DNA from 3 places in the Streptacidiphilus sp. EB103A genome. Region 3 is predicted to be linked to each of the others. Evidence: riboswitches for the same ligand, from Rfam matches in the RefSeq annotation. Region 3 holds a riboswitch; each other region holds the start of a gene.
What was found. A riboswitch is a leader RNA that binds a small molecule or an ion and turns the genes downstream of it on or off. The one in region 3 is predicted to bind thiamine pyrophosphate.

Region 1 (7,718 bases), on a different contig from region 3:
CTGGGCCGAACTTTCCCAGGGGCCAGCCGACCGGGATGATGCCGAAGGTGTGGACGTCGGAGGGGATGCCGAGGGCGGCTTTCCACTCGCGTTCCAGGAGCAGGTGCCAGATCGTCAGGTTGGCTCCCAGGCCCAGACCGCGGGCGGCCAGGAGCAGGTTCTGGATGCCGGGGTAGACGCTGGAGGCCTCGGCGAGGAGGGTGAAGCGGCCGCCGTGGGCGGCCAGGCGGCTGAGGCCGGCGGTGCCGAGCTGGGTGACCATGCCGCGCAGGCTGTCGAAGTCGGCGGTGACCTTGGGGGAGCGGTAGCAGGGGATGACCAGGGCCGGGATGTCGGTGAAGTGGTCGCGCTGGTACTCGATCGCCGCGCGCATCCGGTCGTAGGCGCCCTCGTCCATCGGGGTGGGGACGGTCCGGCCTGCCGAGGCGAGGTAGGTGTTCACGCAGCGGGCCCAGAGCGGGGCCAGGGTGGTCATCATCTCGCGGTCGGTGACCAGGACGTACTGGTAGTCCTGGGCGTTGTGGCCGCTCGGCCCGTAGACGGCGGCCTGGACCAGCTTTTCCAGCAGCTCGTCCGGCACCGGCTCGGCGCTCAGCCGGCGCATCGCCCGCATGGTGGCCATGGTGTCGAAGAGGTCAACCGCCGCAGGTGAGGTCATGCGCACGGAGTCTACGGAGGGCCTCCGGACGAACTGTCAGCGGGGCCGCCCAAAACGATACAAGGTGCTCAGTACAACCAGATGGTGACCTTGCTGCCCATCGCCGCCTGCTGGTTCCCGCCGGGGCTCTGGTTGTGCACGGTCGGAGTGCCGAACGGGTTGAGCTTGACGGCCTGCACCTGGAAGCCGGCGCCCTGCAGGGCCTTCTTGGCGTCCTTCTCGCTCAGCCCGGTGACATCGGGGACGGTCGTCTGCTGCTGTCCCTTGGACACGGTCAGGGTGACCGTGCTGCCCTGGGACGCGGTGTCGCCGTTGGGGCTCTGCGCGGCGACCTCGCCGGCCGCGGCGTTGTCGGAGAAGACCTGGTTGGGGTCCAGCTGAACCTTGAAGCCCGCGTTCTGCAGGTCGGCGGTGGCCTGGTCGACCGACTCGCCGACCACGTTCGGCAGCGAGACCGGCTGGGAGCCGGAGCTGACGACCAGGTTGACCACGGTGTTGGGCTGCTCCTTGGTGCCTGCCGCGGGGTCGGTGCTGATCACGTTGCCCTGGGTGACGCTGTCGCTGGCCTGCTGGGTGACCTGGCCGACGGCGAGCCCGGCGGCCTTGATCGCCTGCTCGGCGGCGGACTGGGACTTGCCGGTGACGTCCGGGACGGCCGGGCGGTCCGGGCCCTTGGAGACGTCCAGGGTCACCGAGCTGTCCTTGCGGATCCTGGTTCCCACGCCCGGGTTGCTGCTGATCACCTTGCCGCTGCCGACGGTGCTGCTGAAGTCCTGGGTGACGGTGACGGTCAGCCCGTCGGCCTGCAGGGTCTGCACCGCCTGGCCCTGGGTCTCGCCGAGCACGCTGGGCATCTGCATGTAGAGCCCGTCCAGCGCCAAGGTCGCGCCACCGGCGACCAGGCCGATCACCAGCAGCACCGCCGCCGGGACGACCCAGCGGCGCCGGCGCCGCGGCGGCCGGCGGTTGCCCCGGGACGGCGGCTGGGCGTAGCGCTCCTCCGGCGGGGTGCGCCGGGGCATCACCAGGTCGGGCGGCAGCTCGCGCATGATGCTGGTGCGCTCGACCTGCGGTTGCTGCTGGAAGGGCGGCGACGGCAGCCCGGGCTCGGCGTCCAGCTGGGCCGGCGTCAGGCCGCGCCGGATGTGCTGGAGCGCGGCGAGCAGCGCGACGGCGTCGGCCGGCCTGCGGTTGGCGTCCCGGGCGGCCGCTGCCGTCGTTATGGCGTCCAGCTGCGGCGCCAGGCCGGGGACCAGCGTCGACGGCGGCGGCACGTCCGAGCTGATGTGCTGGTAGATGACCTGCATCGGGCTGTCGCCGGTGTACGGCTTGGCACCGGTCAGCATTTCGAACATCAGGATGCCGCACGCGTACACGTCCGTGCGCGGGTCGGTGGCGCCCTGCTCGATCTGTTCCGGCGCCAGATAGGAGACGGTGCCCATGACCTGACCGGTCGTCGCCTGGGTCTCCCCGCTCACCGCCCGGACCAGGCCGAAGTCGGTGACCTTGACCCGGCCGTCCTCGGTGAGCAGCACGTTCTCCGGCTTGACGTCCCGGTGCACCAGACCGGCCCGGTGCGCGGCGCCGAGCCCGGCCAGGACCGGCTCCAGGATGTCCAGCACGGTGCGCGGTGCGAGCGCGCCGCGGTCCTGCATCAGGTCGCGCAGGGTCCAGCCGGGGACGTACTCCATGGCCAGGAACACGGCGTCGCCGTCCTGGCCCTGGTCGAACACGTTCACCACGTTGGGGTGCGACAGCCGGGCCACGGCCTTGGCCTCGCGGATGAAGCGCGCGGTGAACCCGGGGTCGGCGGCCATCCCGGCGTGCATCACCTTCAGCGCGACCACCCGCTCCAGGCGGGTGTCCAGGCCCCGGTAGACGGTGGCCATGCCGCCGACGGCGATCCGCTGCTCGACCCGGTAGCGGGCATCGAGCAGCCGCCCGAGGAGGGGGTCGTACAGGGTCGTGTCCATCCCAGGGAGTTTACGGCCCTTCGGGGTCGGTTCGGGTGCACCGACGGTCGAGTTGTTGCCGGACGGTAAGGAGTGAGTGACCAGGGTCACTCCGACAGGCACAGCTCAGGAGGCCGGCCAGAAGGCCGGTCAGAAGGCCGGTCAGAACGCCGGGGCCTCCGGATCGAGGTCGGCGCGGCCGGCCATCGGGGACGAGGCCTCGGCATGGAAGCGGCGCGGGATCCGCCCGGCCCGGTGGGCCAGCCGACCTGCCTCGACGGCGTGCCGCATCGCCTCGGCCATCAGCGCGGGATACTGGGCCCGGGTGACGGCGGTGGCGAGCATCACGGCGGCGCAGCCCAGCTCCATGGCCAGCGCGGCGTCGGAGGCGGTGCCGGCGCCGGCGTCGAGGACCACCGGGACCTGGGCCCGTTCGACGATCAGCTGGAAGTTGTGCGGATTGCGGATGCCCAGGCCGGAGCCGATGGGGGAGCCCAGCGGCATCACCGCGGCGCAGCCCACGTCCTCCAGCTTGCGGGCCAGCACCGGGTCGTCGTTGGTGTAGGGGAGGACCACGAAGCCGTCGTCGACCAGGGTCTCGGCGGCGTCCAGCAGCTCGATCGGGTCCGGCAGCAGGGTCCGCTCGTCGGCGACCACTTCGAGTTTCACCCAGTTCGTACCCAGGGCCTCGCGGGCGAGCCTGGCGGTGAGCACCGCCTCGCCCGCGGTGAAGCAGCCCGCCGTGTTGGGCAGCACGGCGATGTTGTTGCGCTGCAGCACCTCCAGCACCGAGCCGCGCGCGGCCGGGTTGATCCTGCGCATGGCCACGGTGGTGAGCTCGGTGCCGGACAGCCGCAGCGCCTGCTCCAGCACCTCCAGGCTGGGCGCGCCGCCGGTGCCCATGATCAGACGGGAGCCGAAGCTGCGGTCGGCGATGGTCAGAGTGTCGTCCGACATAGTTGGGTCAGCCTCCCTGGACGGCGGTGAGGATCTCGACGCGGTCGTCGGCGGCGAGCGCGGTGGCGGGCCAGGCGCCGCGCGGCACGACCGTCTCGTTGACGGCGGCGGCGATGCCGGACGGGGCCGAGCTGAGCTCGGCGACGACCTCGGCCAGGGTGGTGCCGGGGGCGACCCGGCGCGGGTCGCCGTTGACGCGGATGGCGACGGTGGCCGTCACGGGGGGCGTCATGAACTGGCCTCCAGAAGGGAGAAGCGGGCGGGGGTGAACGGGGCGGCCTCGGGCGGCAGTACGCCGGTGGCCAGGTAGGCGGAGACGGCGTCGGCGGTGACCGGGGTCAGCAGTACGCCGTTGCGGTGGTGCCCGGTCGCGGCTACCAGGCCGGGCAGCGCGGTCGGCCCCAGCAGCGGGGCGTTGTCGGGGGTTCCCGGGCGCAGCCCCGCGCCGGTCTCCACCAGCGGCAGTTCGGTGACCCCGGGGACCAGCTCATGGGCGTCCCGCAGCAGCTCGTACACCCCGCCGGCGGTCACGGTGGTGTCAAAGCCCTGCTCCTCCATGGTCGCGCCGACGACCAGCTCCCCGTCTTCACGCGGCACCAGATAGAGGTGCACGCCGCGGACCACGGCTCGGAGGTTGCGGGAGAGGAACGGGCCGCCGGGCAGCGGCGCGCCGAGCGAGGTGGTCATCCGCAGCCGCAGGATCTGGCCTTTGACCGGGCGGACCGGCAGCCGCGCCTCCGGCGGCAGCCCGGGTATCTCCCCGGACCAGCTGCCCGCCGCGAGCACGGTCTGCCCCGCGGACAGCCGGGCGCCGTCCTCGGCGAGGGCGCCGACGACCCGGTCCTGAGCGTTCGTCAGCTCGATGCGCGCGGCCCGGGAGCGGTGGATCCGGACGCCGGCCGCGGCGCAGGCGCCCAGCAGCGCCGCGCCCAGCCGCCGCCCGTCCACCTGGTGATCACCCGTCACCAGCAGCCCGCCGCGCACCGAGGGTGCCAGCATCGGTTCGAGCCGGCGGCACTCGCGTCCGGTCAGCCACTGGGACTCCAGGCCGAGCCGCTGCTGGAAGGCGTGCACCTCGCGCAGCTCGGCGCGGTCGTCGGCGTCCAGTGCGGCGGCCAGGGTGCCGCAGGCCCGGTAGCCGGTGGGCAGCCCACTGGCCGCGGTCAGCTCGGCGGCGAAGGCGGCGTAGCGCTGGTTGGAGGCGATGCCGAGGCGCAGCAGGTCCTCCTCGCCGTACTGGAGTTCGGTGACCGGAGCCAGCATCCCGGCGGCGACCTGGTTGGCGCCCCGGCCCGGATCCGGGTCGAGCACGGTCACGGAGAGGCCGCGCTGGGCGGTCCGCCAGGCGATGGCGAGGCCGATGATCCCACCGCCGACGACCAGTACGTCGGTCAGTGCGTCGGTGTTGCTACGTGGCACAGGTGCCCACTCCCTTCGCCGGCATGACCCGGATCAGGTTCGGACGGTCGGAGGCCGGGGGCGGGGTCCGCCCTGCTGCCTCCCTCTCAGCCCGGTACGCCGGGCTCCCGTGGATGGTCTCCCCACTGTAGTCGCGCCTGCTCGGCCGTAGAGTGACGGGATGCGGATCGTCGTGGTCGGGGCCGGGATGGCCGGGGTGCAGACAGCGGTGGCGCTGCGCGAGCGGGGGCACGACGGCGAGGTGCTGCTGCTGGGTGCCGAGCCGCACCAGCCGTACGACCGTCCGCCGCTGTCCAAGGACGTGCTGCTGGGCAAGGCCGAGCACTCCCGCTTCGACATCGATTTCGCGGACCGGGGCATCGAGCTGCTGCTCGGCCGCCCCGCCACCGGGCTGGACACCGAGCGGCGGGTGCTGGACACCGACGGCGGGGAGCTGGCCTACGACCGGCTGGTGCTGGCGACCGGGGCCCGGCCGGTCGCGCTGCCCGGGCAGTCCGCGCGGACGCATCTGCTGCGCACCCATGACGACGCCGTGGCGCTCCGGGGCGCGCTGCGCCCGGGAGCCAGGATCGTGGTCGTCGGCGCCGGCTGGATCGGCGCCGAGGCGGCGACCGTGGCCCGGCAGCTGGGCTGCGAGGTCACCGTGGTCGAGGCGGCGCCGGTCCCGCTGGCGGGCGCGCTGCCCGCCGAGGTCGCCGAGGGGATGCGCCGCTGGTACGCCGAGGCCGGGGTCGAGCTGCGGACCGGCACCGCGGTAGGCGGCATCGTCGACGGGGACGTCCGGCTGGAGGGCGACCCCGGCGCGACGGTGCTGCTCACCGACGGCACCGAGCTGGGCGCGGACGCCGTGGTGGTCGGCATCGGCGCCCGCCCCGACACCGGGTGGCTCGACGGCTCGGGCATCGTCCTCGACGACCGGGGCGCGGTCGCGGCCGACGACCGGCTGCGGACCTCGGCCGACGGGGTGCTGGCCGTCGGCGACTGCGCCTCCTTCCCGTCCGCCCGCTACCGGACCCGGCTGATGGTGCACCACTGGGACAACGCGGTGCAGGGCGCCAGGGTCGCCGCCGCCAACGCGCTGGGCGCCGAGCAGCGGTACGACCCGGTGCCCTATTTCTGGTCCGAGCAGTTCGGCCGCATGGTCCAGTACGCCGGGCACCACCGCCCCGGCGACGAGCTGCTGCGGCGCGGCGACCCGGAGGCCGCGGACTGGAGCGCGCTGTGGCTGCGCGACGGCGTCCCGGTGGCGCTGCTGGCCGTGGACCGGCCCCGGGACCTGGCCCAGGGCCGCCGGCTGCTGGAGCGCGGCGCCCCCCTCGATCCGGCGCTCGCGGCCGACCCGGCGGTGCAGCTCAAGGCCGCCGTGCGCGGCTGATGGTGCGCGGGGGCGGCCGGGGATGGCAGTCTTGAGGGCGTGAGCCAGATTGATCCCAAGATTGACGCCCTGATTCCCGCGTGGATGAACATCCCCGACATCGCCGAGCAGTGGGGGGTGGTGGTGACCAAGGTCCGGCGTCTCGTCGACGACGGCACCATCCTCGCCGTCCGCCGCGGCGAGAACAACGTCCTGATGGTGCCCGCCGCCTTCATCGGCCCCAACGGCACCGTGAAGGGCATCTGCGGCCTGCTGACCCTGATGCACGACTCCGGGTTCACCGACGAGGAGATCCTGGAGTGGCTCTTCACCGAGGACCCCTCGCTGCCGGGGACTCCCGCCCAGGCCATGAATGAGAACCGCGGCACGGAGGTCAAGCGCCGCGCCCAGGCGATGGCGCTGTGAGCCGTTCGTCGGCTCTGAGCGCGCTCGACGAGGCCCGGCTCTACCTGTGCACCGACGCCCGACGCGAGCAGGGGGACCTGCCCGAGTTCCTCGACGCGGTGCTGGCCGGCGGCGTGGACATCGTCCAGCTGCGGGACAAGGGGCTGGAGGCGCGGCAGGAGCTGGCGGCGCTGGAGGTCTTCGCCGACGCGTGCCGCCGCCACGGGCGGCTGCTCGCCGTCAACGACCGCGCCGACGTCGCCCACGCGGCCCGTCCGGACGTCCTCCACCTCGGCCAGGACGACCTGCCGGTGGCCGCGGCGCGGGCGATTCTCGGCGAGGACGTCTTGATCGGCCGCTCGTGCCACGCCGAGGCGGAGGTGGACGCTGCGCTGACCGAACCGGGCGTCGACTACTTCTGCACGGGGCCGGTCTGGCCCACCCCGACGAAGCCTGGGCGGCACGCCCCTGGTCTTGAGCTGGTCTCCTACGCGGCCAAGCAGGCCCCGGCCCGCCCGTGGTTCGCCATCGGCGGGATCGATGGCTCGAACCTGGACCAGGTTCTCGACGCGGGGGCGCGGCGGATCGTGGTTGTTCGGGCGCTCACCCAGGCGGCGGATCCGTATGCGGCGGCGGGGATTCTGGCGGGCCGGGTGCGCGAGCGCGGCTGAGTTTCTGGCTGATCGCGCAGTTCCCCGCGCCCCTAGGGGGCTGCAACCGGCCCAGTTGCACATGGTCAGGGGCGCGGGGAACTGCGCGAACAGTAACCACCGCCGAGGCGAGCGCTCAGGACCGACGTGCGGTAGCGGCCCCCGCCAGACGCCGCAGAACCCTCCGGGCCTCCGGTTCCACCAGAGGCGCGTCGTCCAACGCAGAAAGAGCCTCAGCGCGCAGCACAGTGATCCTCTGCTCGATCCGCTCCGGTGCGCCACTGCGCACGATCGCGGCCCGCAGCAACCCCACCTCGTGCTCG
Region 2 (7,718 bases), on a different contig from region 3:
GGCGTTCCAGGCCGTGGTCCGCCGGGTGCTGAAGCTGACCGACCGGGTCGGCGCCGAGCTCTCGCCGGTCGAACGGCGGCGCGCCGTCGGGCACTTCGCGACGACCTCGCGCTACGAGTGGATGTTCTGGGACGCCGCCTGGCGCGGCGAGCGCTGGCCGGTCTGACCCCGGGAGCCGAGCGCGGACCGGTGACCTGCGGGTAACCCACCCCGACCTGCGGATGACCCTCCCCGGGGCCGACGGTAGGGGGCTTATCCGGGTTCTCTCAGGGGCGCGAAGCGTCCACCGGAGACCCCTGCGGCCGTACGATCGAGTCAACAGGAAGAAGCAATCGGGCCGGTGGCCCCGAGGCCCCGGGACGACAGACCCCGCGGGGGAGGACGGACAACATGAACGAGATCTGGAAGACGCTCCCTGGCTGGATGCGCAACATCGTGGTTCCGGTCATCGTGCTGATCGTGGCGCTGTGGGTGGCGTCCGCCGTGGTGGGAGCGATCTTCGGAGTCATCGGCTTCCTCTTCGGCTGGATCATCAAGGTGATGTTCGTGGTGGCGCTGGGGGCAGTGGTCGTCATCCTGGTGAAGCGGGCGTCGCGCTGACGCCGGTCTGACGTCCTTTCACGAGAGCCCCGTACCGGGATCCGGTACGGGGCTCTCGCGTTGGCGTCTCCGGTGCTAGCGGCGGTGGCGGTGCCGGCCGCCCGCGCCCGCTTCAGCCGAAGTCGTGGCCATGGCCGTGGCCGTGGCCTGTCGCGTGGCTTGGGCCGGAATGGCGGCCGCGGTCACGGGGCGGGTGTTGTGGCTGGCCACGAGCGCGGCGAGGAAGGTGGTCAGCGGTACCGAGGCGATCAGGCCGATGCTGCCGACCAGCGTCCTGACCACCTCCTCGGCGACGATCTCGCTGGTGGCTACGGTCCAGACGCCCCGGTTGGCGATGGTGAACAGCAGCATCAGCGGCAACGCCGCTCCCGCGTAGGCCATGACCAGGGTGTTCACGGTGGAGGCGATGTGGTCGCGGCCGATCCGGATGCCGGCCCGGTAGAGCGCCCGGGTGCCCATGGTGGGGTCGGCGGCCCGCAGTTCCCACACCGACGAGGCCTGAGTGACCGTCACATCGTTGAGCACACCCAGGGATCCGATGATGACACCGGCCAGCAGCAGGCCGGGGAGCTTGATCCCGGTGAAGAGGGAGTGGACCAGGGCGGTCTCGTCCGAGGTGTTGCCGGTGAGATGGGTCAGACCGATGAACACCTCACCCAGCACGCCGATCAGGGCCAGCGACACCAGGGTCCCGATGACCGCGACGGAGGTGCGCGCGGACAGGCCGTGGCACAGGTACAGCGCCATCAGCATGATCGCTCCGCCGCCGACGACTGCGACCCGCAGCGGGTCCTCGCCCTTGAGGATGGCCGGCAGCACGAACAGCGACAGCACGGCAAAGCTGATCCCCAGCGCGACCAGGGCGGCGAGCCCGCGCAGCCGTCCGACCAGCACCACGGCCAGGGCGAAGACCCCGGCGAGGATCGCCATGGGCATCGAGCGGTCGGCGTCGCCGATCGTGTACTGCAGCGCGGCGGGGGCGGTCGGGGAGTAGTCCAGGACCACCTTCTCCCCCGCGCTGTAGACGGCGGTCTGGTCCGGGGTGAGGGTCAGTTGGATGGTCCTGCCGGAGTCCTTGCCGCTGGTGATGGCGACGCTGACCAGCGAGCAGACGTTCTGGGCTGCCGCTGTTGCGGACGTTGTCGACGCGGTGGACGTCGAGCCCGCGTCGCAGGGTGCCGCCTTGGTCGCGGTGACCCGGCCGCTCACCGTGGGCTGGTCGAATCCCAGTCCGGTGGAGGCGTGGGCGGGCAGCCTGCCCGGCCACATCAGCACCATGCCCGCCACCACCGCCACCGCGAACGGGATCAGCACGGCGGCGATGACCGCGCGCAGCCGCCGGGAGGCGGGGCTGGCCGGGCCGTGGTCGTGACTGTGGCCGTGCTCGTGCTCGTGCGGGTGGTCGGCCACGGGAACAGTCCCTTCCGGATGGGCTGTGGCAGTGCACCGTACCGGAAGCGTGTGAGATCTGGCAGCACCGACGCCCCCTGGCCAAGCCGGGGCCCGGCTCGCTACGGTGGGCGGCGTCTAGATTGCAGACGCGGGAGCTCGGAGCACCGGGCTGAGAGGGCGCTGACCGCCGTACGCGGAATTCGTACGGCAGCTGCTTGCGCCGACCGCAGGAACCTGACCGGGTAATGCCGGCGTAGGGAGAAGTGGGTCTGATGACCAGCACGTACGACGCAGAGCAGCAGCATGCCGCTCAGCAGCATTCCGCCCAGGGCCCGTCCAGCACCGGGACCGGCTACCCCACCCCCGCCTGGACCAAGGCCTACCGCCAGGGATCGCGCCCCGACCTGCGTGTTCCCTACCGGGAGGTGCGGCTGGGCAACGGCCGTGCCGTCCCGCTGTACGACACCTCGGGCCCGTACACCGACCCGTCGTTCGAGGCCGACGTCCGGCGCGGGCTGCCGCCGCTCCGGGACGGCTGGATCAGCCAACGCGGTGACACCCAGGACTACCACGGGCGCGAGCCGCGTCCCGAGGACGACGGACTCAGGCACACCGCCCCGCGCGGCGGGCTGGGCCTGGCACGGAGTGGCGAGCTTGCGAGCGCGACCGGGTTGAAGGGGCTCGACGCGGTCTTCCCCGGCCGCCCGCGCCGGCCCCGCCGGGCCCGGGAGGGCACGGCCGTGACCCAGCTCGGCTACGCCCGCCGGGGCGAGGTCACCGCCGAGATGGAGTTCGCGGCGCTGCGGGAGGGGATGGACCCGGAGCTGGTCCGGGAGGAGATCGCGGCCGGCCGCGCCGTCCTGCCGGCCAACGTCAACCACCCCGAGGTCGAGCCGATGCTGATCGGCAGCCGCTTCCTGGTGAAGATCAACGCAAATATCGGCAACTCGGCCGTCACCTCCTCGATCGAGGAGGAGGTCGAGAAGATGTCCTGGGCCACCCGCTGGGGCGCCGACACCGTGATGGACCTCTCCACCGGCCGCAACATCCACACCACCCGGGAGTGGATCCTGCGCAACTCCCCCGTGCCGATCGGCACGGTCCCGCTCTACCAGGCGCTGGAGAAGGTCGACGGCCGGGCCGAGGAACTGAGCTGGGAGGTGTACCGGGACACCGTCGTCGAGCAGTGCGAGCAGGGCGTCGACTACATGACCGTGCACGCCGGAGTGCTGCTGCGCTACGTCCCGCTGACAGCGCGGCGCAAGACCGGGATCGTCTCCCGGGGCGGCTCGATCATGGCGGCCTGGTGCCTGGCGCACCATCAGGAGAACTTCCTCTACACGCACTTCGAGGAGCTCTGCGACATCCTCCGGGCCTACGACGTGACCTACTCGCTGGGGGACGGGCTTCGCCCCGGCTCGATCGCCGACGCCAACGACGAGGCCCAGTTCGCTGAGCTGACGACCCTCGGCGAGCTGGGACGGATCGCGCGCTCGCGGGACGTCCAGGTGATGATCGAGGGGCCGGGCCACGTCCCGATGCACAAGATCCGCGAGAACATGGACCTGCAGAAGGAGCTCTGCGACGACGCGCCCTTCTACACCCTCGGCCCGCTGACCACGGACGTCGCCCCGGGTTACGACCACATCACGTCAGGGATCGGCGCCGCGATGATCGCCTGGTGGGGAACGGCGATGCTCTGCTACGTCACCCCCAAGGAACACCTCGGCCTCCCCGACCGCGACGACGTCAAGACCGGCGTCATCACCTACAAGATCGCCGCCCACGCCGCCGACCTCGCCAAGGGCCACCCCGGCGCCCAGGCCTGGGACGACGCCCTCTCCGACGCCCGCTTCGAGTTCCGCTGGGAGGACCAGTTCAACCTGGCCCTCGACCCCGAAACGGCCCGCGCCTTCCACGACGAGACCCTCCCGGCGGAACCCGCCAAGACGGCGCACTTCTGCTCGATGTGCGGTCCGAAGTTCTGTTCGATGCGGATATCGCACGGCATCAGGGAGAGCTTCGGCGACGAGACCCCGGTGACCGGCGAAGACGAGATCGAAGCCGGGATGCGGGCCAAGGCTGAGGAGTTCACGGCCTCCGGTGGACGGGTGTACCTACCGTTGGCCGACTGACCTCAAACAGCGGAGGAGAGTGACCAAACCGGGTTGGCCGGCCAATGGCTGAGTCAGTCTTCGGTAGGCAGGGGCTTGGGCTTCCTGCGCAGCCAATGGCCTACTGCCCGCCTTGGGCCCCGCACGACGACACGGCCGAAGCTCTTCTTTCCTGCCAGCTCCACTCGAAGCGTGACCGGCGCATGGGGGTCGTGGGCCTGACGGATCCTTAGCTTGCTGAACTCCAGGTTCAGGGCGTCGGCATCGACCACGATGCCCGGCCTGGTGATCAGCGTCAGGGTCTTGCCGCGCATGTCCATGTCGATCCGCAGGGTGTCCTGGGTGATCACTGCCAGCGTGAAGTCGAGCGTCACCTCGCAGAACTCCGTTGCGAGCTCCAGCCGTCGTGGCACTATCCAGCGTCCCACCCGCTCGACCGGGCTGAACTTCTGATCGATTCGGAGTACGTCTTTCACCTCCGCCACGACCGCGCCGCCAGAGGTCGACACAGGCGGCAGGTCGGCGGTGAGGACGGCCAGTTCGCTGACGGTCCGTGCGGACAGGGCGGCCTCCAGGCGCTCGTCCAACTCGGCCCCGGTCAGCCGGCCGTCGCCCGCCGCGACCCGCAGTACGTCGACCACCCGATCCCGGTCCGTGTGGGAGGCCCGCAGCTCGGGCGGCGAGTCGTGGCCGGGGCTCTTTCCAGGGGGCGAGATCTCTCCCGACATAGTTCCCGTCCTGATCCAGTCGAAGGTCGTCGCGCGATGGAGCAGTGGCACGGCTGGGAACTAACGATATATCGCGACTTGGATTCCCGCCAAGGGTGCAGTTCTTGCGAGTGCAGTGAGGTCCTTTGGGGACCTCAGTTGTCACTGAGTTGTCCACAGGCCGCCCGGAGATCGCGGCGGCCTGTGGACAACTGGGTCAGCGGCGTCGGCGGCGCTTGGCTGGGATGGTGCCCAGGCCGAAGCCTGGGAGGAGTTGGGCCATGCCCTGGCGGAGCTCGGCGACGTCCTGGCGCATGGCAGACATGTCGCCGCGCAGCTCGCGGACGTCCTCGCCGACGCGGCAGAGCTGCTCGCTCATCGCGCCGATGACGCGCCCGTGGGCGTCGAGGCGGTGGTCCACCGAGTCGGCCCAGGCGAGCCATCGTCCCTGGTCGGGGGCGGTGTACTGCTCGGGGGTGACGACGTCGGGGTGTGCCTGGAGGTACTCGTACTCGTCCCAGTGCGGGCCGGGGCCGAGCCGTCGCCCGGGTGGCATGCCCCAAGAGGGCGGACCCTGCCGGAGCGTTGCCTCGGTGTCGAGGAGGTAGGTCCGGACCCTGCGGGCGACGGCGCTGTCCCGCAGCAGCATCGCGACGTTGAGGACCGCGCGACGCGGGAACAGGGCCATTGACCTGCTCCGGGATGACTGGAGTCCACAGACTCGCTTAAAGCGAGTCAGTTCCTCACCAACCAGAACGCGGTACCCGTTGGACACGATCTCGTCCCGGTGGTCGACCACCAGGTTGTAGATGACCGTCTCTCCGACCTCGAAGTAGTCGGCGACCATCTTCGTGGTGACGTGCATGTCGTCCGGGAGCAGGACGAGGACCTTGACCCGGTCCAGGGTTTCGGTGCGGTCGGCGACGCTCTCGCGCAGGGCGCGCGATTCGAGCAGGGCGACTTCGGGTGGCATGGCTGTGCCTCCCCCTTCGCTTGGGGTGAATGGAATGGGTGCCCCCATCCCGGGGCTCAGGGCCGTCCCACCCGGACGGTCAAGGGCATGAGTCGCAATCGTCCACAGATCCCATGGGCCGGACCGAACCGGCCAACTCGCTACGTCACCGCTCGCCGTGTCATCCAAGCCATATTGCTCATGCGCACTCTGGGCAACGATCGGATCGTCCTACGGTTACGCCGAGCGAAGGAATTCCCGGCCGTGTGTGCGGGAGGCGGAAGACTTACGGAGTCGGGGGCTGGGCCTGGTGTCCGAGCGGCGGATATTCGGGTCGGGGAGTTGGGCGGGCCGCCTACCCTGTGGGTATGAAGATTGGAATTGTGGGTGCCACGGGCCAGGTCGGGGGCGTTGTACGCCGGATCCTCGAGGAGCGGGACTTCCCGGTGACGGAGCTGCGGCTGTTCGCCTCGGCGCGGTCGGCCGGGAAGGAGCTGCCCTGGAAGGACGGCGTCGTCACGGTGGAGGACGCGGCCACCGCCGACTACGCCGGTCTGGACATCGTGATCTTCTCGGCCGGCGGTGCGACGTCCAAGGAGCTCGCACCCAGGGTTGCTGCGGCCGGCGCCGTGGTGATCGACAACTCCTCCGCCTGGCGCAAGGATCCGCAGGTCCCGCTGGTGGTCTCCGAGGTCAACCCGCATGCCATTGCGGACCGTCCGCTGGGGATCATCGCCAACCCCAACTGCACCACCATGGCCGCCATGCCGGTGCTGCGTCCGCTGCACCAGGAGGCGCAGCTCACCGCTCTGGTGGTGGCCACCTACCAGGCCGTGTCCGGCAGCGGGCTCAGCGGTGTGGCCGAACTGCAGGGCCAGATCGACGCGGTCGGCAGCAAGGCCAGCGCGCTGACGCACGACGGTGCGGCGCTCGAATTCCCCGAGCCCAAGCAGTACGTCCGCCCCATCGCGTTCAACGTCCTGCCGCTGGCGGGCTCGATCGTGGACGACGGCCTCAACGAGACCGACGAGGAGCAGAAGCTCCGCAGCGAGAGCCGGAAGATCCTCGAGATCCCCGACCTCAAGGTGTCCGGGACCTGCGTCCGGGTCCCGGTGTTCAGCGGGCACTCGCTGCAGGTCAACGCCCGTTTCGCGACGCCGATCAGCCCCGAGCGGGCTCGGGAGCTGCTGGCGGACGCGCCCGGTGTGGAGCTCTCGGAGATCCCGACCCCGCTGCAGGCCGCCGGGCAGGACCCCTCCTATGTGGGCCGGATCCGCGCCGACGAGACGGCTGAGAACGGTCTGTCGCTGTTCATCTCCAACGACAACCTGCGCAAGGGTGCGGCGCTGAACGCGGTGCAGATCGCGGAGCTGGTGGCCGCCGAGCTGGCGGCCGAGTAGCTCTCAGGAGGGCTGCTCCTCCTCGGCGTCGTCGGCGTTGGGGAGGAAGCGGCCGCCGGAGCCGGCGCCCGACGCGGAGCTGGAGCCGCTGCCGACCGAGGCCTGGGTCCGTGACGGCGGGACGGTCGGTGCCGGGTGCTCGAAGGGCTGCCGGATCACCTCGAACGTCGGGCTGCTGTATCCCGGGCTGCTGAAGTGGCTCTCGCCGTCGTCGTCGTCCGACTCGAACTCCTCCCCGCGCTGGTTGGTGATCCCCTCGGGTCCGGGGCTGGTGAACCCCGGGCTGGTGAAGTGGGGCTCGCCGCCCTCCTCGGGTTCGACCTCCTCCCCGCGCTCGTTGGTGATCCGCTCCGGTCCGGGGCTGGTGAAGCCGGGGCTGGTGAAGCCCAGCCGCGGGCGGGTGCGGACCAGGCTGACACCGGCCGGGCGCGGCCTCGGTGGGCGCGGGGTGGTGCCCAACTGGGCCAGGAGATAGGGGAGCAGGCCACGCTCCCGTAGTGCGCTGTGCCAGGCCTCGCGAGCCTTGGCGAGCTCCGCGTACAGCTCCGGGTTG
Region 3 (7,718 bases):
CCGGACAGCGGTTCGGCGGCGGTAAAGGCATCCCTGGTCAGACACAGTTCGGCCGCGATGGGGGAGCCGGCCGAGAAGCCGGTGGCCCGCTCGATGCCCCGGCGCGCACGGCGCGCCGCAGCGCCCGCCTCCGGCGCCGCGCTCCCGGCCCGGGCCAGCACCGCGTCGGCCTCGCCGGCCTGGACCGGTTCCAGCAGCCGTACCGCCTCGGCGGCGCCGGACATCACGTCGGGTTGCAGGAAGAGCAGATGGCGCGGCCCGGACCGACCCGATCCGGCCACCCCTGTCTTCGCGGCATCCGTCCCGACGCCCTCCAAGCCCTCCGTGCCCTCCATGGCTTCCAGGGCGGTGACCCTCGCCACGCCGCGCAGCAGCGCCTCGGTCCGGTCGGCCCGCGCCCCCAAGCGGAGCACCTCGGCCCCGGAGTCCTCGGCGACCCGCGCGGTGGAGTCGGTCGACCCGGTGTCGACCACCACGACCAGGTCCACGCCCGGCAGCCGCCGCGCCGTGATCACCGTCAGGGCGATCCGTGACGCTTCGTCATGCGCCGCGATCACCACCGCGACCGAGCGGTTCGAGGGAGTTCTCCCGCCATCGAGCTCGTCATTGAGCTTGCCGCCGTGCGGGCCGTCCGGCGTCGGTTGTGCGTCCATGTCCGGATCGTACGAGCACGAGGGGTCGGCCGCTGCCCTTCCGGGCCCTTCTGAACATGCCAATGTGCCAACGGCAGGGAGAAGCCGGGTGACCCGATCGGTGGAACCATCGCCGGTTCGCCCGCGTCATTCCGGACGATGCGTCAATCTCGTGAGTGAACGTGTTCGTGAGGCCCTCCGGCGGGCCGCCCGGGGAAGCAGCCCGAAAACATCCCGCAAGCCGTAGCGGGAATGCTGAGGCAACATCCGGGTTCCGGGGTACAAGCCTGGCAGGGGCGGCGGAACAATCGCCACCCTGCGCCACCCCCCGCCAGGTTCCGCAGAGCGCGTCGGGCGTGGTGCGCTTCTCGTTGCGCGAGATCACGTACCGATCCTTGACTGGTCACGGAAAGGAACGAGTGCTCATGCGCGGGGTTCTCAGCACGATCCGCCCTCGGAACCTGCTTGCACGAGGGCTCGCACGGGCGCTTTCCGCCGGTCGGCGCAGGGAGCGGTCACTGCTCCTGTCCGCGGCCACGACCTGCTCGCAGGAGTGGGGCTGGCCGGTGCTGCCGGGTGCCGCCACGGGCTGGGAGGGCTGTGCCTGCCCGCGCCCCGACTGCCCCACTCCGGGAGCGCACCCCTACGATCCGCCGCTACTGGCTGCGACCACCGACAGCAGGATGGTGCGCTGGTGGTGGCGACGGCATCCGGACGCACCGCTGGTGCTGGCGACCGGCGGTCCGGTCTCGGCGGTGAGCCTGCCCGCCTCGGCCGGGGCGCGGGTGCTGGAGTACTTCGACGCGCTGCGGATCCGGACCGGTCCGGTGATCGCCACGCCCACCAGGTACGTTCTGCTCGTCGCGCCGTACACCATGCAGGAGTTGGCGGAGCTGCTGATCGCCCAGGAGTGGGTGCCCACCAGTCTGCGCTACCACGGCAGCGGCGGGTACGTGGTGCTGCCGCCGTCCAGGACCGGGGCGGGGGTGCTGCGTTGGGCCCGGGAGCCGGTACCGGATCCGGGGGCCGACGGGACGCCGTGGCTACCCTCGGTGAGTGATCTGATGGGGGCTCTGGTCGCGGCCAGTGCGGCGGTCCCCGACGGGGCGCGGCTGGCGTACTGAGCGGGCCGCGCATCGGCAGGCCGACGGCCGGGCAGCCGAAAAGACAATGCCCGGCCGCTGGCGACGGGGGATGCACCAGCGACCGAGCTGTTTAAACCGTAACAAGTTTTGGCCCCCAAGCAAATTCCCCCGGGGGAGTCAGAAGCGGTGTTTCTGCCTCCACCTGGGGAATTGTGATGCACATCACTGCCAAAAGGGCACGGGTCGACTTTTGCTGTCGCCGAACGTGCCCGATCGAGCGCAATGCGTAAACAGTCCGTTGTCAGCCGAGGGTGACCTGACGGTTCACCAGGCCGGCGCGCGCCCGGCGCTCCTGACCCGTGAGCGGCGCACTATCGGCGAGTGCGCCGGCAAGGCGCTCGGCAAAAGCGGCGGCCGGCTTCTCGCAGTCCTCCGCCGTCATCTCCGACGGCAGGTCCCACACCGGCACGGTCAGTCCGTGCGCCCGGAACGAGCCGACCAGCTTGGTCCCCTCGCCCAGTCCCGCGTCGTCCTTCGCGGCGAGCCGCGCCAGTGCGTCGAGCAGCCGGTCCTCCGCATGGGGCATCACCCAGCGCAGGTGGTTCTTGTCCGGCACCGAGCACCAGTACGCGGTCTCCACCGAGGCCAGCCGCACGGTCGGGATGATGGTGGCGTTCGCGCTCTCCAGCGAGGCGGCGACCTCGCCGACCGCCGCGTCGGCGTCGTCCAGCCAGAACTCGAAGCCGCTGTGCAGGGTCGGCTCGAACGCGGCCGAGGTGTCGACCAGTTCCTGCAGCCGCGGCGCGTCCGCGGCCGGCCGGCGCGGCGGCACCGGCGTGCCCGGCTCGACGGACAGCGCCTGGAGCAGCGCGTCGCCGAGGTCGCGGCTGATGTCGCCGGAGGAGCCGTGGGTCTGCAGACCCAGCAGCACGCTGCCGTCCTGACGGCGCATCGCGGGCCAGGCCATCGGCAGCACCGTCGCCAGGGTCACCGCGGGGACCTCGCCGTTGGCGCCCTTCAGCGCCGCCGCGTTCAGCGTCAGCGGCACCGTGGCCGCCGGGACGAGCTCGCGCAGCGCCACCCAGTCGCCCTCGCCGGGCAGCCCCTCGAACGGACGCTGCACCAGTTCCTGGACGGCGTGCGAGGCTTCGCGGCCGTGGCAGGCCTTGTAGCGGCGGCCCGAACCGCAGGGGCAGGCCTCGCGCGCGCCGACGACGGGGATCTCCCCCGCGGCTGCTGCGCTGGCTGCGGTGTTCGACCCGGCGCGGGCGGGCGCCTTCTGCGGAGGCTTCTTGGCCATGGTGCGGTATCTCCCGGTGCGGCGGCTGCTTGTTCCGCACCGAGCCTAGTGGTGCCGCGGGTCCCCGCCGGTCACCCCGCGGTGCCTCGCGGGCCGCCGCACCACTGACGCGGTGTCAGCCCGTTTGATGCGGTGCCGCCCGTTCGGGGCCGCCTCGCCTCACCCCGTCGTGACGCCGTCGCGCCTGGCATGGCGGGCCCGCACCGGGAGCACCGCCCACACGGTCACCTCGCCCGGGGCGTCCCTGACCCCCCAGTCGCTCGCCAACTGGCCGACGATGCCCAGGCCGCGGCCGCCTCGCGCGGTCAGCGAGGGGCTGCCCCGGCGCGGCCGGGTCGGCCCGCCGCCGTCGGTGACCTCGACGGTGAGCAGTCCGTCGCTGTGCAGTTCCCAGCCGACGACCACCCGTCCGCAGTCAGCCTGACCCTGGCCCTGTCCCAGCCAGGCGGCCTGGGCGTGCGCCCGTGCCGTCGGGTGGTCGGTGTTCGAGCCAGGGTGGACGCCGTCGTGGGAGGAGGCCGGGACCGGCTCCAGGGGCCTGGCGTGCCTGCAGGCATTGCTCAGAAGCTCGGAGAGTATGAGCACCGCGTCGTCGATGACGACGTCGGGCAGATGCTGCGCGGCGAGGTCCTTTCGCAGTCGACGCCGTGCAGTGCTCACGCTCTCGGGACCATGGGGCACGGCCATGGTCGCCGAAGAAGTCGGCACATCACGCGCTACCACCAGCGCCACCCCCGGACCTCCTCCTCAGCTGTCAGCCAGGGTGTGAATGCCCGTTGCAAGCACGGCGGAAACGAGAACAGAAGCACCTCGGCATGCCGAGAAAGCAGCTGAAGTCGGAGTCGCGCCACCCATTTTACTAAGCGTAGTCAGGTCGTCACTGAGTGTTTATCGGGGGTGGTGAAGAATGGTGAACCGGGTGAATTTCCGGCCATTCCACTGCGCCCGCGCACGCCTGCCGAAGCAGGCTCCCGGCTCCGCCATAGTCCGTACTAGCGACCCAACTGGTCAAGTACCCGGCGCGGATGATTGGTGATGATGGTGTCCACGCCGAGCCGCAGACACAGCTCGACATCCGCCGGATCGTCCACCGTCCACACATGCACCCGGTGCCCGGCGCGGTGCAGTACGGCGACGTAGCCGGGGTTGGCGCGGACCAGGTCGATGCCGGGTCCGGCGATCCGCGCCCCGTGCGGGAGGGTGCCGTCACGGAACCGCAGCGGCACCCGCTCCATCAGGAAGACCGTGGGGATGGCGGGGGCGAGCTCCCGCACCCGGCGCAGCGAGAGCTGACTGAAGCTCATGATCCGCACCGGGGTGCGCTCGCCGTCCGCCGGGGTGACCAGATCGAAGCGGTGCAGCAGCTCCAGGAGTTTGCGCTCCACGAGACCCGCGTAGCGGGTGGGGTGCTTGGTCTCGATCGCGAGTTCGATGCGGCGGCCGCAGGCGGTGGCGAATTCCAGCAGCCGCTCCAGGGTCAGCACCGAGGTGTGCTCGGCGTCGGCCCAGTCCGCCTCGTCGCCGTCCTCCATGTCGCCGGCCGCTCCGGCCGCTCCGGCCGCTCCGGCCGCGCCGGTTGTGACGCTTTCGCGCCCGGCCTTCCAGGAGCCGAAGTCCAGCTCCGACAGCTGGGCCAGTTCCAGCGTCGACACCACCCCCCGTCCGTTGGAGGTCCGGTCCACCCGGCGGTCGTGCACGCACACCAGGTGGCCGTCGGCGGTCAGCCGCACGTCGCACTCCAGGGCGTCGGCCCCCTCGTCCACGGCCAGTTTGTACGCGGCCAGCGTGTGTTCGGCGAGGGTGCCGGAGGCGCCGCGGTGGGCGACCACGCGGGTGCTCGTGCGATTGGGCAGCACCAGCTGCCGATGGGCGTTCGACTGGGGAGCGTTCGACACGCCACAAGCCTAAAACGGACCCCCGTCAGGCCCCGGCAGCGGCAGATGAATTCTGCCGGTGCGACCGGTTAACGTCCCCGTTCGCATCCCCGGCGGAGCTCACAGCCCCCGGCGGAGCAGCGGTGTCAGCGCCCAGGTGATCAGGGCCGGGACGACGAAGGAGAACAGCGAGGCCGAGGTCCACACCTGCGGGTGGATGTGCAGGGCGTTCTGGGCGTGGGCCCAGAAGGAGGGCCAGCTGCCGGCCCAGCCGGTCAGCTGCGCCGGGGCGATCAGCTGGTAGACCGCGAAGCCCACCGCCCACGGCAGCAGCGTCAGCCACCGCGTCGGTGCGGTCTCGGTCAGGTCCCAGCCTCCTTCGCCTCGCCCCGCCCCGAAGTAGAAGTCCACCGCCAGCACCGCCGACAGCGGCACGAAGACCGCGCCGATCAGTCCCAGGAAGGACACGTACCCGCTGAAGTCGGTCACCAGCAGAGCCAGCACGGTGACCACCGCGCCGAGTCCGACGGTGAGAATCCGGCGGTCCACCCGGGGCAGCAGGTTCTGCACCGACATCGCCGTCGAGTAGACGTTGGCGAAGGACTGGTCCGCCTCGCGCAGCACCAGCACGGCGAAGAACAGCCAGCCGGCGGTGATGCCCATGAAGGTGCTGAAGATCTTGTTCGGGTCGCCGCCGACCTGCAGCAGCGCCAGCAGCCCCACCACGTAGCACCACACCTGGGAGACCGTGTAGCCGCTGAACGCGCCCCAGAAGGAACTGCGGGTGCTCCTGGCGTGCCGGGTGTAGTCGGCGGCCAGCGGGACGAAGGAGATGGAGACGGCGATCACTGAGTCGACGGCGGGCAGGAAGCCGGTCCAGTTGCCCGGGGACGGGTCGTGCACCCCGTGCCGCAGCAGCTCCACCGTGAAGAACAGCATCGCCACGCCGACCGCGACGGCGACGTACTTGCGCAGCACCGCGATGGCGCCGAGCGGACGGATCGTCATCGCGGTGGTCAGCACTCCGGCCAGCACCACGTACAGCCAGTGCGGTCCGCCGCCGAAGAGGGCGTCGGCGCCCATCGCGATCACGGTCAGCTCGAACACGCCCCAGCCGAGGCACTGCACGATGTTGAGCACCGTCGGCAGGTAGGACAGCCGGGTGCCGAACAGCCCGCGAAGGATCGCCATGGCGGGCGCCCCGGCCCTGGTCCCGATGACGGCGGCGATGCCGAGCATCACCGAGCCGATCACGGTGCCGACGACGATCGCGGTGAGGGAGGCAGCGAGGGAGAGGTCCTTGCCGTTGAAGACCAGCACGGTCGCGGCGCTCTGGAAGCCGATCAGGCTGACGCCGAGGTTGGTCCAGAACGCCGCCTGGTCGCGGAAGCCCAGGGTGCGCGGGGGTGAGGTGTCCAGCACCAGCGGCGCTTCGACGCGCGGGGACCCCACCGCCCGGTCGAGGACAGGGGAGGGGGAAGGCGAAACGGACGTCACGAGGCTCAGCTCCCTACGCCGGCATTACCCGGTCAGGTTCAGGCGGTCGGCGCCCCGTGTTCGGCGCCCTCTCAGCCTGGATGGGTCCAAGCTCCCGCGTATGTGTTCGAGGCCATGCTAGGGGCAGCCGGGCAGCGAGCCAAGGATGAATGTCCGATGAGCTGTAGATGAGCTGTGAGCGGATGGCGTAAGAAAGCTCTCAGATCGGTGCGCTATAGATGCGGCCAAGGGAAGCGCCAAGCTGGCCCTTACGATGCCCTGACAGTGGGTGGGCAAAGCTTTGGGACGCGAAGTCCCGCAGGAGGAGGTCATTCGTGAGCACCGAGCACGAGGGTGGGGCTGTCCCCACCGGTGGGGAACCGGTGGAACCCTCCCTCGACGCGCAGTCGAACGGGGTGCCGCGCGACGCAGCGCCCGCAGCTGCTCCCGCTGCGGACGACACCGTCGTGCAGGCGGCCCAGGCGGCCCAGGCGGCCCAGTCTGCCCCGGCGGTCCAGCCCGCTCCGCCCCAGGCTTCGCAGCCTGAAGCCACGGCCGTACTCCCGTACGGCTCGGTCGAGCCGCCGGCCGACCCCACGCTCGCGGACTTCCCGCCGCCGGCCCCGGCCCCGCCGCAGCCGCCCATAGCGGACCCCGTGGCACCCCCGGTACCCCCGGCCCCGGTGGCCTCTGCTCCCGACGGCGCGGTGTACTCGGAGGCGGCGTACCCGGAGGCTGTGCACCCGGAGGCCGCGTTCACGGAGGCAGCGTTCCAGAAGCAGTCCCACCCGGCCGCGCCGCCGGTCCCGACCGCGCCACCGCTGGGAGCCCCCGTCCCCGGCGCCGAGGCGACCTCGGTCCAGCCCCCGTTCGACCCGGCCTACGGCGCCCCGCAGGGCGGTCAGCCCCCGTACGGCGGCCAGCCCGGCATGCCCTTCTACGGCGGCTACGGCCAGCCCGTTCCGCCCCGCAAGAAGCGCCGCGGCGCGCTGCTCGCCCTGCTGGCGATCACCGCGATCATCGCGGGCGGCATCGGCGGCGGGATCGGCGCCGCGATCGAGAACAACGACAGCTCCAACGGTTCCACCACGGTCACCAGCAGCGTGGACCCCAAGGCGCTCAGCCGCGCCCCCGAGAGCATCGCCGGAGTCGCCGCCAAGGCGCTGCCCAGCGTGGTGACCATCTCGGCCAGCAACTCGCAGGAGTCGGGCACCGGCACGGGCTTCGTCTACGACACCCAGGGCCACATCCTGACGAACAACCACGTCGTGGCGCCTTCGGAGAACGGCGGCAAGCTGTCGGTGAAGTTCTCCGACGGCAGCAGCTACCCGGCCACCATCGTGGGCCGCGC

Region 1: it holds a riboswitch for thiamine pyrophosphate, as region 3 does, so the genes downstream of both, thiO (glycine oxidase ThiO) here and ABH941_RS24345 (cytosine permease) in region 3, are expected to answer to the same signal.
Region 2: it holds a riboswitch for thiamine pyrophosphate, as region 3 does, so the genes downstream of both, thiC (phosphomethylpyrimidine synthase ThiC) here and ABH941_RS24345 (cytosine permease) in region 3, are expected to answer to the same signal.

The regions. Positions count from the first base shown of each region.
Region 1 is NZ_JBGCAQ010000003.1:153,492-161,209, forward strand. It holds gene ABH941_RS05910 (nitroreductase family protein) at 1-658, opposite strand, end outside; gene pknB (Stk1 family PASTA domain-containing Ser/Thr kinase) at 727-2,631, opposite strand; gene ABH941_RS05920 (thiazole synthase) at 2,773-3,567, opposite strand; gene thiS (sulfur carrier protein ThiS) at 3,575-3,799, opposite strand; gene thiO (glycine oxidase ThiO) at 3,796-4,986, opposite strand; TPP riboswitch at 4,980-5,107, opposite strand; gene ABH941_RS05935 (NAD(P)/FAD-dependent oxidoreductase) at 5,147-6,361, shown strand; gene ABH941_RS05940 (Rv2175c family DNA-binding protein) at 6,401-6,766, shown strand; gene thiE (thiamine phosphate synthase) at 6,763-7,416, shown strand; gene ABH941_RS05950 (polyprenyl synthetase family protein) at 7,532-7,718, opposite strand, start outside.
Region 2 is NZ_JBGCAQ010000010.1:288,357-296,074, forward strand. It holds gene tenA (thiaminase II) at 1-166, shown strand, start outside; gene ABH941_RS18900 (hypothetical protein) at 391-600, shown strand; gene ABH941_RS18905 (YibE/F family protein) at 676-2,010, opposite strand; TPP riboswitch at 2,131-2,270, shown strand; gene thiC (phosphomethylpyrimidine synthase ThiC) at 2,265-4,127, shown strand; gene ABH941_RS18915 (DUF1707 domain-containing protein) at 4,181-4,834, opposite strand; gene ABH941_RS18920 (hypothetical protein) at 5,031-5,786, opposite strand; gene ABH941_RS18925 (aspartate-semialdehyde dehydrogenase) at 6,134-7,165, shown strand; gene ABH941_RS18930 (hypothetical protein) at 7,169-7,718, opposite strand, start outside.
Region 3 is NZ_JBGCAQ010000015.1:40,657-48,374, forward strand. It holds gene ABH941_RS24320 (glycosyltransferase family 2 protein) at 1-653, opposite strand, end outside; gene ABH941_RS24325 (bifunctional DNA primase/polymerase) at 1,058-1,756, shown strand; gene ABH941_RS24330 (DUF5926 family protein) at 2,019-3,017, opposite strand; gene ABH941_RS24335 (ATP-binding protein) at 3,177-3,749, opposite strand; gene ABH941_RS24340 (glycerophosphodiester phosphodiesterase family protein) at 4,010-4,876, opposite strand; gene ABH941_RS24345 (cytosine permease) at 5,012-6,388, opposite strand; TPP riboswitch at 6,381-6,496, opposite strand; gene ABH941_RS24350 (S1C family serine protease) at 6,703-7,718, shown strand, end outside.